Regions from separate parts of the Pseudomonas sp. ATCC 13867 genome, predicted to be linked through region 3. Evidence: riboswitches for the same ligand, from Rfam matches in the RefSeq annotation. Region 3 holds a riboswitch; each other region holds the start of a gene.
What was found. Region 3 has a riboswitch for cobalamin ahead of cobW (cobalamin biosynthesis protein CobW). Riboswitches for the same ligand answer to the same signal wherever they lie in the genome.

Region 1 (4,826 bases), 120 kb from region 3:
TGTGGCAGAAGGACATGCAGGTTGCCACCATCGACCATTCTGTGTGGTTCCACCGCGACCTGCGCGCGGACGAGTGGCTGCTCTATGCGATGGACAGCCCCTGGGCCGGCAATGGCCGCGGCTTCGTGCGCGGCAGCATCTTCAACCGCGACGGCCAACTGGTCACGTCCACCACCCAGGAAGGCCTGATTCGTCATCGCGAGGATTGGTCGTGAAACTCGGCGACATCCGCCACTGGGTGTTCGACATGGACGGCACCCTGACCCTGGCGGTGCACGACTTCCCGGCGATCAAGCGGGCCTTGGGCATTCCCCAGGAACACGACATCCTCTCCCACCTCGCGGCATTGCCGGAGGACGAGGCGGCGGCCAAGCACGCCTGGCTGCTGGAGCATGAGCGCGAACTGGCGGTGGCCTCCACCGCGGCGCCCGGTGCGGTGGCGCTGGTGCGCGCGTTGCACGGGGCCGGCTACCGCCTGGGCATCCTCACCCGCAACGCCCATGAGCTGGCGCTGATCACCCTGGCCGCCATTGGGGTGGGCGATTGTTTCCACAGCGGCGACATCCTCGGCCGTGGCGAGGCCGATCCCAAGCCCAGCGCGGACGGCCTGCTGCGCCTGGCCGCGCGCTGGGACGTGGCGCCGCAGCGGATGCTGATGGTCGGCGACTACCGCTTCGACCTCGACTGCGCCCGCGCGGCGGGTGCGCACAGTGCGTTGGTCAACCTTCCGGAGAACCCCTGGCCCGAGCTGACCGACTGGCATGCGCAGGATTGCGCGCAGTTGGGGCGAATGGCGGGAGTGCTCTAGGCCCGCTGCTGGGCGGGTTCGCGAGCAAGCTCGCTCCTACAGGGTTCAGCACGCGCTGAGACATCGGAGCTACACCGGGCCGCTTTTTGTAGGAGCGAGCTTGCTCGCGAACCGACTTCCCACCATTCCACAGGCCCGGCGTAGGAGCGGACTTCGTCCGCGATTGGTGTCGGCCACGCAGGAGCATCGCGGATGAATCCACTCCTACGGAGGCTCTGTTCGATACCGGTGCGCCTCACCCCAGCCCTCTCCCAAGGGGAGAGGGCGCCGAATCTTGAGCCTGCCAGGACAGTCCCTCTCCCTCCGGAGCGGGTGCGTAGCCAGGGGCAGGGTGAGGGGCCGTCAGGCCGCTTCCCTTACAGCTCCGGCGTCCAGGTCACCGCCAGCAGCGCGGTGCGCCCCGGTTCGCGGTAGGGGCGGGCTTCGCCCATGAAGTCCATTGGACTGGTCGGGCGCAGGTAGTCGCCCAGGGTGTAGTCGCGGTCCAGGGCGTTATCCAGCTTCAGGTCGAAGCGAATCTCGTCGCTGGCCAGCCAGCTGGTGCGCAGGTCGAGCACGCCGTAGCCGGACAGCTCGCGGGTGTTGGCCGCGTCGTCGTAGCGCTGGCTGACCGCACGCCAGGTGCCGCCGAGGCCGATGGCGCCGAACTGGCGATCGAGGTCCAGGCTCAGGGTGCGGCGCGCGCGATACGGCAGGGTGTGGCCGGTGTCGCGGTCGCGCGGGTCGATCAGGCTCAGGCCGAGCGCGGCCTGCCAGCCCAGCACGTCGCGGGCGATGCTGGCTTCGAAGCCATTGATGCGCGCCTTGTTGATATTCTCCGGCTGATTGCTGGTGCTGTCCCAGGCGATCATGTCGTCGATCTCGGTGCGGTACAGCGAGGCTTCCAAGTGCGTGCCTTCGATGCCCCCACGCCATTGCAGCTCGTAGGTCTTCGAGGTCTCGGCCTTGAGGTCCGGGTTGCTCGCGCCGGGGTAGTAGAGGTCGCTGAAGGTCGGCGCGCGGAAGCCTTCGCCGTAACTGGCGATCCAGGTCTGGCTGTCGCCCACCGGTAGGCTGAAGGCGGCGTTCCAGCTGTTCTGGCTGCCGTAGGCCTGGTTGTTGTCGTGGCGGATACCCAGCTCGGTGCCGAAGCTGTCGCCCTTGAAGCTGTGCTGGGCGAAGAAGGCGCGGTTGCTGCGCTGGTCGTCGGCGAAGGCAGTGGTGCCGTCGACCTTGTCTTCGTACCAGTCGGTGCCCAGCGCCAGCTGGTTGGCGTCGTCCAGTTGCAGGCGGTTGATCCAGCTCGCCGAGTGGCGGGTGGTTTCCAGCGTGCCGTTGTTCCAGCTGTCGGCGGCGCCCACGGCCTTGTTGCGGTCGAAGCTGCGGCCCAGTTCCAGGCGGCTGTTCCACATCTTCGAGATCTGGCCGTCGAGGTAGGCGCTGTAGCTGCTGACGCGGAATTTGTCCTGCGGGCGGCCGGGCTCGAAGTTGTAGGCGTCGTCGTATTCGTTCTTGCCGCGCTGGTCGTTGAGGTTCAGGCCGGCCTTCCAGTCTTCGCTGAAGTGGTGGTCCAGGTTCAGGTGCACGGCCTTGTTGCGCTGGGCGTCGTGATCGTTGTCGGCGCCGACGTTGTCGCTGGTGCGATCCCAGCCCTGGCTCTCGTCGAGGCTGCCGCCGAGGTTGTAGCGGGTCTGCTCGTCGCCGCCGGACAGGCTCAGGCTGCGTTCGAAGGTGCCGTGGCTGCCGGCAGCCAGGCGCACTTCGGGGTGCAGGCCGGCTTCGCCGCGACGGGTGAAGATCTGGATGACCCCGCCGATGGCGTCGGCGCCGTACAGCGCGGAACGCGGGCCGCGGGTCACTTCGACGCGCTCGATGCTGTCGATGCTCAGGTAGTCCAGGCGGGCGATGCCGCTGCTGGCCGAAGCGACGCGCTGGCCGTCGACCAGTACCAGGGTCTGCGCAGTGCTGGTGCCGCGCACGGAGTACGAGACCACGCCGCCCGAGCTGCCCATCTGCACGCCGGGCACGCGGGCGAGCAGGGCGGGAACGCTGCGCACTTGTAGCCGCTCGATGTCGGCACGGGTGAATACGCTGTTGGCCGAAGTGGCTTCGGCGCGCGGCTGGGCCTGGCGTGCGGAGGTGATCACCTGGTCGGAGAGCGAGTAGATATCGCTGGCAGCGAAGGCCATGCCGGGCAGCAGGCTGGTGGCCAGGGCGAGTCGGGTCAGTTTCATGGAGCGTCCTCAAAAGCGGTCGGATGACTTTCGAGGAGGGCGTGGCAAGGGCGGACAGGGGCACCGCACTTGACGGTGATGCCCTCCGCAACACCTGTCGGATCGCGTCGAGGGCGGTCTCCGGGCTGCCGACGTCACATCGCCGCCTTCCCGCATTCAGCAGTGGCGGATGGCGATGCTGCGCTCCTTAAGGGGCGCGTCGGTTACCGTTGCGGGGGCAGCGCAGGTCTTTCACCTGCTTCCCGTTACCTCGAACGAAAACGGGCGCACCTTAGTCGGTGCGCCCGTCACTGGCAATACTCCAGGGGAGGGATGCGCCGATCGGCCTCAGCGCTTGCCGAGGGCCTCCAGGCGCGCCTTCACCGAGGCTTCGATGCCGGCGGCGTCTAGCCCGCACTCCGCGAGCATCTGCGCGGGCTTGGCGTGCTCGACGTAGTAGTCCGGCAGACCCAGGTGCAGGATCGGCTGCTGCAGGTTCTCGTGGGCGAGGAATTCGCTGACGGCGGCGCCGGCGCCGCCCATCACCGAGTTCTCCTCGACGGTCACCAGCAGCTCGTGGCTGGCGGCCAGCTGGCGCACCAGTTCCTCGTCCAGCGGCTTGACGAAGCGCATGTCGGCGACCGTGGCATCGAACTGCTCCGCCACTTTCAGCGCTTCGGCCAGTTGCACGCCGAACACCAGGAAGGCGACCTTGCCGGCCTTGCCTTCACGGCGAACCACGCCCTTGCCGATCTCGACCGGTGCCAGCGCCGCCTCGATGGGAGCGTTGGGGCCGGTGCCGCGCGGGTAGCGCACCGCCGCCGGGCCTTCGAAGTGATGGCCGGTGGTGAGCAGCTTGCGCAGTTCGTTCTCGTCGCTGGGGGTCATCACCAGCATGCCGGGGATGCAGCGCAGGTAGGAGAGGTCGAAGCTGCCGGCGTGGGTCGGGCCGTCTTCGCCCACCAGACCGGCGCGGTCGATGGCGAACAGCACGTCGAGGTTCTGCACCGCGACGTCGTGGATCAGCTGGTCGTAGCCGCGCTGCAGGAAGGTGGAGTAGATCGCCACCACGGGCTTTGCGCCGTCGCAGGCCATGCCGGCCGCGAGGGTCACGGCGTGCTGCTCGGCGATGGCGACATCGAAGTAGCGGTCCGGGAATTTGTCGGCGAAGGCGACCAGGTCCGAGCCTTCCTTCATCGCCGGGGTGATGCCGACCAGGCGCGGGTCCTGGGCGGCCATGTCGCACAGCCACTGGCCGAACACGCTGGAGTACTTCGGCCCGCCGGCCTTCTTCGGCACGGCATGGGCGGGAGCGCCTTCGGGTTCGAGCTTGGTGATGGCGTGGTAGCCGATCGGGTCGATCTCGGCCGGGCCGAAGCCCTTGCCCTTCTTGGTCACCACGTGGAGGAACTGCGGGCCCTTGAGGTCACGCATGTTGCGCAGGGTGGCGATCAGGGTCGGCAGGTCGTGGCCGTCGATGGGGCCGATGTAGTTCCAGCCCAGCTCCTCGAAGAGCGTGCCGGGGACCAGCATGCCCTTGGCGTATTCCTCGGTGCGGCGGGCGATCTCCCAGGCGCCGGGCAGGCGCGAGAGCACCTTCTTGCTGCCTTCGCGCATGCTGCTGTAGGTGCGGCTGGAGAGAATCTTGGCCAGGTAGTTGGACAGGCCGCCGACATTGTTGGAGATCGACATGTCGTTGTCGTTGAGGATCACCAGCATGTCGGCCTTGACCTCCGACGCGTGGTTGAGTGCCTCGAAGGCCATGCCGGCGGTCAGTGCGCCGTCGCCGATCACCGCCACCGACTTGCGGCCCGAGCCCTGCATGC
Region 2 (4,826 bases), 2.3 Mb from region 3:
TCATAGCCCAGGGTGGTCTGGTAATCGGCGTCGAACAGGTTGCTCAGGCGCGCCTGCAGACGCCACTCCGGGTTCAGTCGATACTCGCCGCGCAGGTCCAGGGTAGCGAAGCCGCCCAGGCGATTGCGGTTGGCCAGGTCATCGTAGCGGCGGCCTTCGGCGTGCAGGCTGGCGCCCAGGCTCAGCGCGTCGAGGCGCCGGTCGAGGTCCAGGTTGAACAACTGCCGGGCGCGGCGCGGCAGGTCGTTGCCACGGTTGCCGCTGGCGCGGCTTTCCGGGTCGAGCAGGCTGGCGTTGGCGTTCCACACCCAGTCCCGCCACTGGCTGCCCAGCTGCAGTTCGACACCGCGGATGCGCGCCTGGTCGATATTGTCCGGCGCACGCAATGCCGAGTCGTAGGCGATCAGGTCGTCGATCGCCGTGCGGTACAGGTTCACCGCCCAGTGGCCCCAGCCGTGGCGACCGTCCACGCCGAGTTCGACGCTGCGCGAGGTTTCCGCATCCAGGTCGGGGTTGCCGTAGCCAGGGTAATAGAGTTCGTTGAAGGTCGGCGCCTTGAACGCCGTACCGTAGCTGGCGAAGGCCCGTACGGCGTCGGTCAGCGCGTAGCCCCAGGCGAGGTTGCCGGTGTTGCGGCTGCCGAACTGCTGGTTGTCGTCGTGGCGCAGGCTCAGTTGCCAGTCATGCCGCCCCGCGCTGCCCAGGTACTGGGCGAAGGTGCCGCGGTTGTCGCGGGAGGTCAACGCATAGTCGGTGGAACTGCTTAGTTCATCCTGCTGCCAGTCGTAGCCCAGGGTCAGGGTGTGGCCGGGCGCGAGGTCCAGGTCGTTCTGCCAGGACGCGGTGTCGCGACGGCTGTCGAAGCGCGAGTAGAAGGCACCGTCCTGGTAGGCATCGGACTTGTCCTCGCTGCGCCCGGCGGACAGGCTCACCCGCCAGGGCTCCAGCGGCGCGAAGCGCGCGCGGCCGCCGATCACCCGCTGCACGCCATCGTTGTAGGCATCGAAGCCCTGGGTGCGGCGGCTGTTCACCGTGTCGAAGTCGTTGTGCGAATCGGTTTGCAGCAGGCTGCCGTCCAGCTCCAGGCCGTTGTCGAAACGGTAGCCGGCACGCAGCGAACCGGACAGGTTGCGGTAGCCGTCGCGGTCCGGCTCATGGCCGCTGGCACCGTTGGCCTTGGCGTCGATGCCAGCGGTATCCAGGCTCGATACGCCGAGGGCGAACCAGCCGCGACCGTTGCCGGCCGAGGCTCCGGCGCTGCCTTCGTAGGTGCTCTGGCTACCCGCCCCGGCGTAGACCCAGGGCTTGAAGCCCGGCTCCAGTGCCTGTCGGGTGAAGATCTGGATCACCCCGCCGATGGCCTCGGAACCGTACAGACTGGAACGCGGCCCGCGCACCACTTCGATGCGCTCGATCAGCGCCACCGGCAAGTCCTGCAAGGACGCACCGCCGGACGAAACCGAGCCGGCCTTGATGCCGTCGATCAGCACCAGCACATGGTCGGATTCGCTGCCGCGCAGGTAGAGGCTGGTGGCCTTGCCGGGGCCGCCGTTGCTGGCCAGGGAAATCCCCGGCAGCCGCCGCAGCAGGTCGGGCACCGATTGCGCCTGGCTGCGCTCGATGTCGGCGCGGTCCAGCACGCTGACCGAAGCGAGCGTCTGCTCGGCGCGGCGCTCGGTGCGCGTGGCGGTCACCAGTTGATCGTCGAGCACCAGCGGCGCTTCGTCCGCCGCCAGGCCGATGCAGGAGAAGCCGCCCAGCGCCAGGGCTGTCGGCCAATAGAGGAAATGCTTCACGTGAACTCACTCCGCCGCTCTCACCCGCGCGGCTCTGACCGAAAAAGGCAGGCGGAGGACGGTAGCGCCCCGGCGGTCGATCCGCCGGAACGCTCGACAGCGCCCACCGCGATGCCATGACATGCAGCAGGCCGGTCTCCGGGCTTGCGAGTGGGCCGTGACAGGCTCCTGAAACCGCGCCTTCCCATGCCGATGGCACAGTGGCGGAATGCGGTTCGATGCTCGCTTACCGTTGCGGGGGCAGCGCCGGACTGGTCGGACCGCGAGGTCGGACTTCACCGGCTTCCCTGTTTCACCCCCGACTTGCACCGGGGGCACCTGAAGCAGGCGCGCAGCTTAGTGGCTGTCGCCAGCCACGGTCAATTGCGGCGGCCTGTCGCTCCCAGGGTGACGAAGCGCACCGGTGCGTCGGCCGCAGCCTCCCGGCACCAGCGCAACCAGATCGAGCGCAATTGGCCGACGGCGGCCCGTGCCCGGCGGCGCTGGCCTTCCTCCAGCCAGCGATTGCCCTGCAACGCAGCCGACAGCGCCTCCTCGACTCCATCCAGCGCATGCTCCCGGTCGTTACGCGGCCCGCCGTCGAGCAGCAACTGCCGCAACCGCGCCAGATAAGAGTCCCGCGCGCGCCGCAGCGGCCCCCGCGCCGTGCCCAGGCTGTCGCGCAGGAACAGCAGTTCGTCCGCCAACGCCAGGCCGAACAGCCCTCCCCGCCATTGGGCGCGGCGTTCCCGCGGCAGGCCGTCCTGGTATTGCACCAGGCGCAGCAGGCGGTCGGCGCTGCGCCCGTCGAACCAGGCCTCCAGCCTGGGCAGCGGGCCACGAGTCAGCCGTGCCAGGTCGGCCAGCAGTGCGCCGAGCACTCGCCGGTAGTGGCGGCGCCCCGGCCGCAGCTCCACCAGGTTGAACACCAGCACCGCGAACCCCACGCCCAGCACCGTCGCCAACGCCGAATTGAGGAAGTGGTCGAGGTCGTAGACCATCTGGTTGCTCGGCCCCACGTTCTTCACGAAGAAGATGCAGAAGGCCGATGCCATTGCGGCGATGGCCGGCCGCGTCGTGCACAGCGCCGCGATGAACAGCGGTATGCCGAGTACGCTGTAGAGCGCCGTGAATCCTTCGCATCGCGGCAGGATCACCAGCACGGCAACCGCCGCCACGGGAATCGAGAGGAGGATGCCGCGCAGGAAGTTCAGGCCCGCGCCGGCTGGCTCGTCACGGCTGGCGAACAGGCTCAGCACCACACCGGTGATGGAAACCGCGCCCAGGCCGCTGGGCCAGGCACTGACCACCCAGAACCCCGCCACGCAGAGAAATGCCAGGGCGCTGCGCAGGCCGAACAGCAGCCCGCGCTCGACGTCCCGGTGCCAGACGATCAGCGCCGGCGCCTCGCGTGTCGCTTCACCGTAAAGCAGTACTTCCAGGCTGCGCCGGGATTGCCGGCCCCGATCCAGCACCGCCAGCAGAGATTCCAGGTAATCGCGCTCCTGTGCACCTACGACGTTCTCCAGCGCACCGAGCAGATGCTCCCGGCAGGCGGTGAAGTCGGGCTGTTGCGCATTCTCCAGGCACTTGCGCACCTGCTCGCGCCAGGGGCGCACGGCCAGCTCGACGGCGGCGTCGAGCAACCGTCCCTCCCGCGCAACCCGGCGCGCGGCGCGCAGCAGGCCGAGCAGGGCGGCATTGAGCCCACGCAACGCAGGCACTCGCCGACGCCCCGTCGGACCTTCGAACCACGCCTGCTCCTGCCGCCCATCCAGCTCCAGAATGCTGCCCAGGGTAGCGATCAGCGCCGCGTGTTCATCGGTGCCCAGCATTTCCGCGGACGCCGCCTTCAGCGTCGACGACCAGACCTTGCGCGCCTGCTCGAGCAACTGCTGCTCCGTGCTGCGCGGCCACAGCAGCACGCTGACCAGGGAAGCACAGGCAATGCCCAGGCCGATCTCCGAACAGCGGGCCACGGCCTGGTCGAAGACCATCAGCGGCGCGGCCGAGGCTGGCAGGGCAACGATCGCGGCGGTATAGCCGGCCAGCACGAAGCCGTAGGACGAGAAATTGCGCAGCATCGACGCCCCGGCGGTGCAGAACGCCAGCCATAGCGCCATCGCCAGCAGGAACGGCAAGGGCGCCTGCCCCAGCCAGGCGACCAGGGCCACCGACATGGCCGCCCCCGTCAGCGTGCCAAGCAGGCGGAACACGCTCTTGGCCAGCACCATGCCGCTCAACGGCTGGCTGACCACGAACACCGTGACCAGCGCCCATTGCGGCTGCTGCAACTGGAAGACGAACGCCAGGTAGAGAGCGATCCCGCCCGCCAGCACCGCCTTGATGGCGAACTGCAGATCGACCACCCGGGGGCGTAAGATGGCCTGGGCGAATGCAGACAACGAAGGAGGCAGAGCAGGCATGGCAAGACCACCGGCAGGAAACCGACCGGGCGAATTTTAGTTAGCTTGCTAACAAAGTCCAGAAATATCCCGTTACGAGAACCAGGCCCACCCGACGAATGGCTCCATCGAAGAACTTCGCTAGACTCCCTGCATGATCGCGCCCGCTCAAGCCGGCCAGCTTCGGCTGGACTCATCCGCCACCCAGACACTGCTGCACGTCAGCGGCGACTGGACGCTCGCCCATTTCACCAGCCTGCAGCAACAGATGCGCGGGCTGGCTGAGCAGCGACAGAACATCGCCACCCTCGACTTCAGCGAACTCGGCGCCCTCGACACCGCCGGCGCCGCGCTGCTCGCCGAAGTCATCGGCGGCGCGCGGATGAGCCAGCTCGAGCAGATCGCCCGCAACCTGCCGCCCGAGCGCCAGGCGCTGCTGCGCACCGTGGGCGGCGCCATCACCCAGTGCCGGCTCGATGAAAAGGCACCGCCACCGGGCAACGCGCTGGTCGACATACTCGAACGCATCGGCATCGCCACCGTCACCTTCTGGGATCACCTGGTCGGCGTTCTCGGCTTCATCGGCCTGACCCTGCAGACGCTGATGCGCAGCCTGCTGCGGCCTCGCCGCTGGCGCATCACCTCG
Region 3 (4,826 bases):
TTGATGATCAGCTCGGCGTCGGCGCTATCGAGCAGGTTTTCCACGGCATCGAGGCAAGCGGCTTCCTTGAGGCTGGCGACGGCGATGGGCAACGGGTTGATGCTCTGGGCCTGCAGGCGTTCGCAGAAGGTGTCGATGAAACCGGTGTTCGCCGCTTGCAGGTGGGTGCGATAGAACAGCAGCGTGGCGACCGGGTACTCAGGGTTCCAGTCGACCTGCCAGCGGGTGAGGTCGCAGCTGCCGACTTGCGGGTGATAGACCGCCACTCGGGGCAGCGTCCGTGGTTCGCTCCAGGCGTAGTCGCGTTGCAGGTGGCGGCTGGCCAGGCAGGCGAAGAACTGCCGGGCGTTGTCCATGCCGCCCTGGCGCAGGTACTGCCAGAGGCGTTCGGCATCCTCAGGTGGGACGTTGCACAGGGCGCCGAGTTCGGGGTCGGGCTTGTCGTCGCCGGGCACGGCGATCAGCGTGGCGCCGCGCTCGGCCAGCGCCGCCAGTTGCTCCATGCCGTAGCGCCAGTAGCCGACGCCGCCGTGCACCGAGATCAGGATGGCCCTGGCGTGCTGCAGTACCTCGTCGACGTAGAGGTCCACCGAGGCGTGGTTCTGCAACTGCATGGGGTTGGCCAGGCGCAGGCTCGGGTAGCCCTCCGGCAGCTCGCGGGCGGCCTCGGCGAGCAGCGCCAGGTGCGAATCGCCGCTGCAGAGGATCACCAGCTCGGCGGGCGTCTGGGCCAGGTGGGCGATGCCGTCGTCGGGGACGAAACCGCCGGGTTGGGTGCGCAGCAGATGCATGAGGCTTGCTCGGTGTAGGGCTTCATGTAGGAGCGAGGGGGCGCCTAGCTCTTGCTCGCGAACCAGACCCCGCTGCGAGGCCGTTCGCGAGCAAGCTCGCTCCTACGAAAAGCAGTGTTACGCCAGGGCGGTACGCAGCTCGTTGCTGATGGCGGCCTGGTCCAGTTCCTGGCCGATCACGACCAGGCGGGTGCTGCGGGTTTCGTCGCTGCGCCAGGCGCGGTCGAAGTGCTTGTCGAAGCGTTTGCCGACGCCCTGCACCAGCAGGCGCATGGGTTTGCCGGGGATGGCGACGAAGCCCTTGATGCGCAGCACGGCGTGGCGCTCGACCAGCGCGTTCAGCACATCGAGCAGGGCGCGCTCTTCCACTTCCGGCAGGTCGACGTGGAAGGAGTCGAACTCGTCGTGGTGGTGATCTTCATGGCCTTCGTGCTCTTCATTGGAGTGGACGTGATGAGTCGGGCGGCTGTCGATGTGCAGCTCGGCTTCGGCGTTCAGCCCCAGCAGCACCGAGAGCGGCAGCTGGCCGGAGTTGGCTTCGACGATCTTCACCGCCGGCGGCAACTCCTCGGCGACTTCGGCACGCACGCGGGCCAGCGCCTCGGCGTCGAGCAGGTCGGCCTTGTTCAGTACCACCAGGTCGGCGCTGGCCAGCTGGTCTTCGAAGAGTTCGTGCAGCGGCGATTCGTGGTCCAGGTTCGGGTCCTGCTTGCGCTGCTCGTCCACCTGCTCGGGGTGGGCGGCGAAGGTGCCGGCGGCCACTGCCGGGCTGTCGACCACGGTGATCACCGCGTCCACGGTGCAGGCGTTGCGGATTTCCGGCCACTGGAAGGCCTGCACCAGCGGCTTGGGCAGGGCCAGGCCCGAGGTCTCGATGAGGATCTGGTCGAGGTCGCCACGGCGCGCCACCAGTTCGCGCATCACCGGGAAGAACTCTTCCTGCACGGTGCAGCACAGGCAGCCGTTGGCCAGCTCGAAGACGCGGCCGACCGCCTCTTCTTCGCTGCAACCGATGGAGCACTGCTTGAGGATTTCGCCGTCGATGCCCAGCTCGCCGAATTCGTTGACGATCACCGCGATGCGGCGGCCCTCGGCATTGTCGAGCATGTGGCGCAGGAGGGTGGTTTTGCCGGCACCGAGGAAGCCGGTGACGATGGTGACGGGGAGTTTGGCCAGGGTTTTCATGCGCGCCTCGCAAGTGGACATTGGAGGGCGGATGAAGGGCGCGCGCGCGGGTTCGCCGCGCAACGAAGGTCGCCACCGGATCACCCCGCCCGGTTGTCTGTTGATAACGAACCGGTTCCGGATCTCGCGAGCTAGAGCCAGGCAAGGCGGAGGATCGTCGGGGACGCGGAGTTGACTGTAGTCAATGAGCAGTCCACGACGATCCGCCAACGCAGCATGGCCGACGCGCAGCAGATCGAAAACCAGTCACGAGGCAGGTCTCCTGGCTCACAGCCCTTGATCGTCCTTTCGCCTTCCCGCCGTAGTCGGCAGTGGCGTGTGAAAGAACAGGCTGTTCACAGTTGCGGGGGCAGCCGTGGCGCATCCGAAGATTTCCACGTTCCCTCTTAGCTCCGGCCAGTGCCGGAGAACCTCGAAGGGAGGAAGGCTACGCAGCGTGGCCGGGGCGGTCAATCGCCGGGGATCGGGCGACGCGCAGTTGACGCTGCGGGACTGCCGTGGTCAGCTAGCGCGGTTTCAGGTGTCTCGCGCCGACGCGCGCGAGGTGAAACGGGAAGCCGGTGCGTCCGCAAGGACCAGTCCGGCGCTGCCCCCGCAACGGTAAGCGCATCGAGGGTCGTCAGTAGCCACTGTGCCAAGGCATGGGAAGGCTGGCCCATCCGGCGAGAGTCTCTCGCTGGCGTCGCAAGCCCGGAGACCGGCCTGGAATCCTCACATTTTGGCAAACCCGCGGTGGGCGGGCGCAGGCCGTGGCGCGACCGATCCGGCGCGTTCGAATGCGTTCAACCTCTGCGTTCTCACTCTTTTCAGAGGGAACGTTCATGTCCAGCAGCATCCTGACGCAACAGGCGTCGAGTACTTCCATCCCCCTTTCCAAGCGCATCAGCCTGGCCGTTGGCGCCAGCCTGCTCGGTGCGCTGCTGGTGTATTTCGCCGGTTTCTCTCATCTGGAAGCAGTGCACAACGCTGCCCACGATACCCGCCATAGTGCGGGCTTCCCCTGCCACTGACGCACGCTGCCTGCGCGTAAGCGCAGCGTATTCGAGGCACTCGCGATCGCTGGTTCGCCGCGCTCGAGGTCTCGTTTCGTCCGGAGAACTGCAATGATCAAACGTATCGCCCAGACCGCCGGATTCGCCGGTCTGATCGCCGCGCTGGTGCTGACCGTGGTCCAGCTGCTGTGGGTATCCCCGCTGATCCTCAAGGCGGAAACCTATGAGAAATCCGAGCCGGCCGCCGCACTGGTCGAAGAACATGCCCATGAGCACGCCGACGGCGCAGTTGCGGGTCATCACCATGACGAGGAAGCCTGGGAGCCGGAAGATGGCTGGCAGCGCATCCTCTCCACCACCGGCGGCAATCTGGTGGTCGCGGTGGGTTTCGCGCTGATGCTCGCGGGCCTGTTCACCCTGCGTGAGCCGGGCAAGACCTCCGAAGGCCTGCTCTGGGGCCTGGCCGGTTTTGCCGTGTTCAACCTGGCGCCGTCCCTCGGCCTGCCGCCGGAAGTCCCCGGCACCGCCGCCGCGGATCTGAGCCTGCGGCAGACCTGGTGGATCGGCACTGCCGCCGCCACCGCCGCCGGTCTCGCGCTGCTGGTGTTCGGCCGCCACTGGGCGCTGCGCATCGTCGGCCTTGCGTTGCTGGTGGTGCCGCACGTGATCGGCGCGCCGCAGCCGGAAGTGCATTCCAGCCTCGCGCCGGAAAGCCTGGCTCACGAGTTCATCGTCGCCTCGCTGGTCACCAACGCGGTGTTCTGGGCGGCCCTGGGTCTGGTGGCCGCCTGGTTGTTCCGCCGTTTCGCCCCCTCGGCCTGATTCGCCGCTATGCTCGACCCCGCAGCCGGCCCAGCCGCCTGCGGGGTTTTCATTTACAGGTGTCACTTCCAGGAGAATGCCGATGACGCTGGTTGCCGGCCTCGGTTGCCGCCGGGGCTGCCCGCTCGATGAACTGCATGCCTTGCTACGGGATACGCTGGCCGAGGCCGGGCTCGACGAGTCCCATCTCACCGCCCTGGCCAGCGCCACGCTGAAAGCCGACGAAGAGGGGCTGACCGCCCTGGCTGCTGCCCTCGACTTGCCGCTGGCGCTGTTCACACCGCAACAATTGGCGGCCTGCGAGAGGAACCTGGGCGAGCCTTCTGAAACTGTGCGCGCGGCCACCGGCAGCGCGAGCGTGGCCGAAGCGGCGGCATTGCTGCAGGCCGAGGCGCAAGGTGGTGCGCCGGCACGCCTGCTGGTGGGCAAGCGCCGCAGCGAGCAAGCCACCTGCGCGCTGGCTTTCATCCCCGTCGAATCCGAGCGGGAGCAGCCATGACGGTCTATTTCATCGGTGCCGGTCCTGGCGATCCCGAGCTCATCACGGTCAAGGGCCAGCGGCTGATCCGCACCTGCCCGGTGATCCTTTACGCAGGTTCCCTGGTGCCGCCGGCCGTGCTGGAAGGGCACAGCGCCGAGCGCGTGGTGAATACCGCCGAACTGAACCTGGAGGAGATCGTCGAGCTGCTGACGCAGGCCCACGCGGAGGGCAAGGACGTCGCGCGGGTGCACTCCGGCGATCCCTCGCTGTACGGCGCCATCGGCGAGCAGATCCGTCACCTGCGCGAGCGCGGCATTCCCTACGAGATCATTCCCGGCGTCACTGCCACCTCGGCCTGCGCGGCGATCCTCGGTTGCGAGCTGACCCTGCCGGAGATATCCCAGACGTTGATCCTCACCCGCTACGCCAGCAGGACGCGTATGCCCGAGGGCGAGTCGCTGGCCGAGCTGGCGCAACACCAAGCGACCCTGGCCATTCACCTGGGCATCGGTCAACTGGCGAACATCGTCGCCGAACTGCTGCCGCACTACGGTG

Region 1: another riboswitch for cobalamin. It lies ahead of H681_RS03715 (TonB-dependent receptor domain-containing protein); the one in region 3 lies ahead of cobW (cobalamin biosynthesis protein CobW).
Region 2: another riboswitch for cobalamin. It lies ahead of btuB (TonB-dependent vitamin B12 receptor); the one in region 3 lies ahead of cobW (cobalamin biosynthesis protein CobW).

What each region holds. Positions count from the first base shown of each region.
Region 1 covers NC_020829.1:791,385-796,210, forward strand. Annotated here, with positions in the region: gene tesB (acyl-CoA thioesterase II) at 1-215, shown strand, start outside; gene H681_RS03710 (HAD family hydrolase) at 212-808, shown strand; gene H681_RS03715 (TonB-dependent receptor domain-containing protein) at 1,165-3,021, opposite strand; cobalamin riboswitch at 3,116-3,320, opposite strand; gene dxs (1-deoxy-D-xylulose-5-phosphate synthase) at 3,349-4,826, opposite strand, start outside.
Region 2 covers NC_020829.1:4,049,563-4,054,388, forward strand. Annotated here, with positions in the region: gene btuB (TonB-dependent vitamin B12 receptor) at 1-1,796, opposite strand, end outside; cobalamin riboswitch at 1,909-2,133, opposite strand; gene H681_RS18095 (FUSC family protein) at 2,156-4,201, opposite strand; gene H681_RS18100 (ABC transporter permease) at 4,335-4,826, shown strand, end outside.
Region 3 covers NC_020829.1:669,689-674,514, forward strand. Annotated here, with positions in the region: gene cobN (cobaltochelatase subunit CobN) at 1-791, opposite strand, end outside; gene cobW (cobalamin biosynthesis protein CobW) at 909-1,976, opposite strand; cobalamin riboswitch at 2,212-2,406, opposite strand; cobalamin riboswitch at 2,478-2,696, shown strand; gene H681_RS03100 (CbtB domain-containing protein) at 2,798-2,986, shown strand; gene H681_RS03105 (CbtA family protein) at 3,080-3,790, shown strand; gene H681_RS03110 (cobalamin biosynthesis protein) at 3,873-4,289, shown strand; gene cobM (precorrin-4 C(11)-methyltransferase) at 4,286-4,826, shown strand, end outside.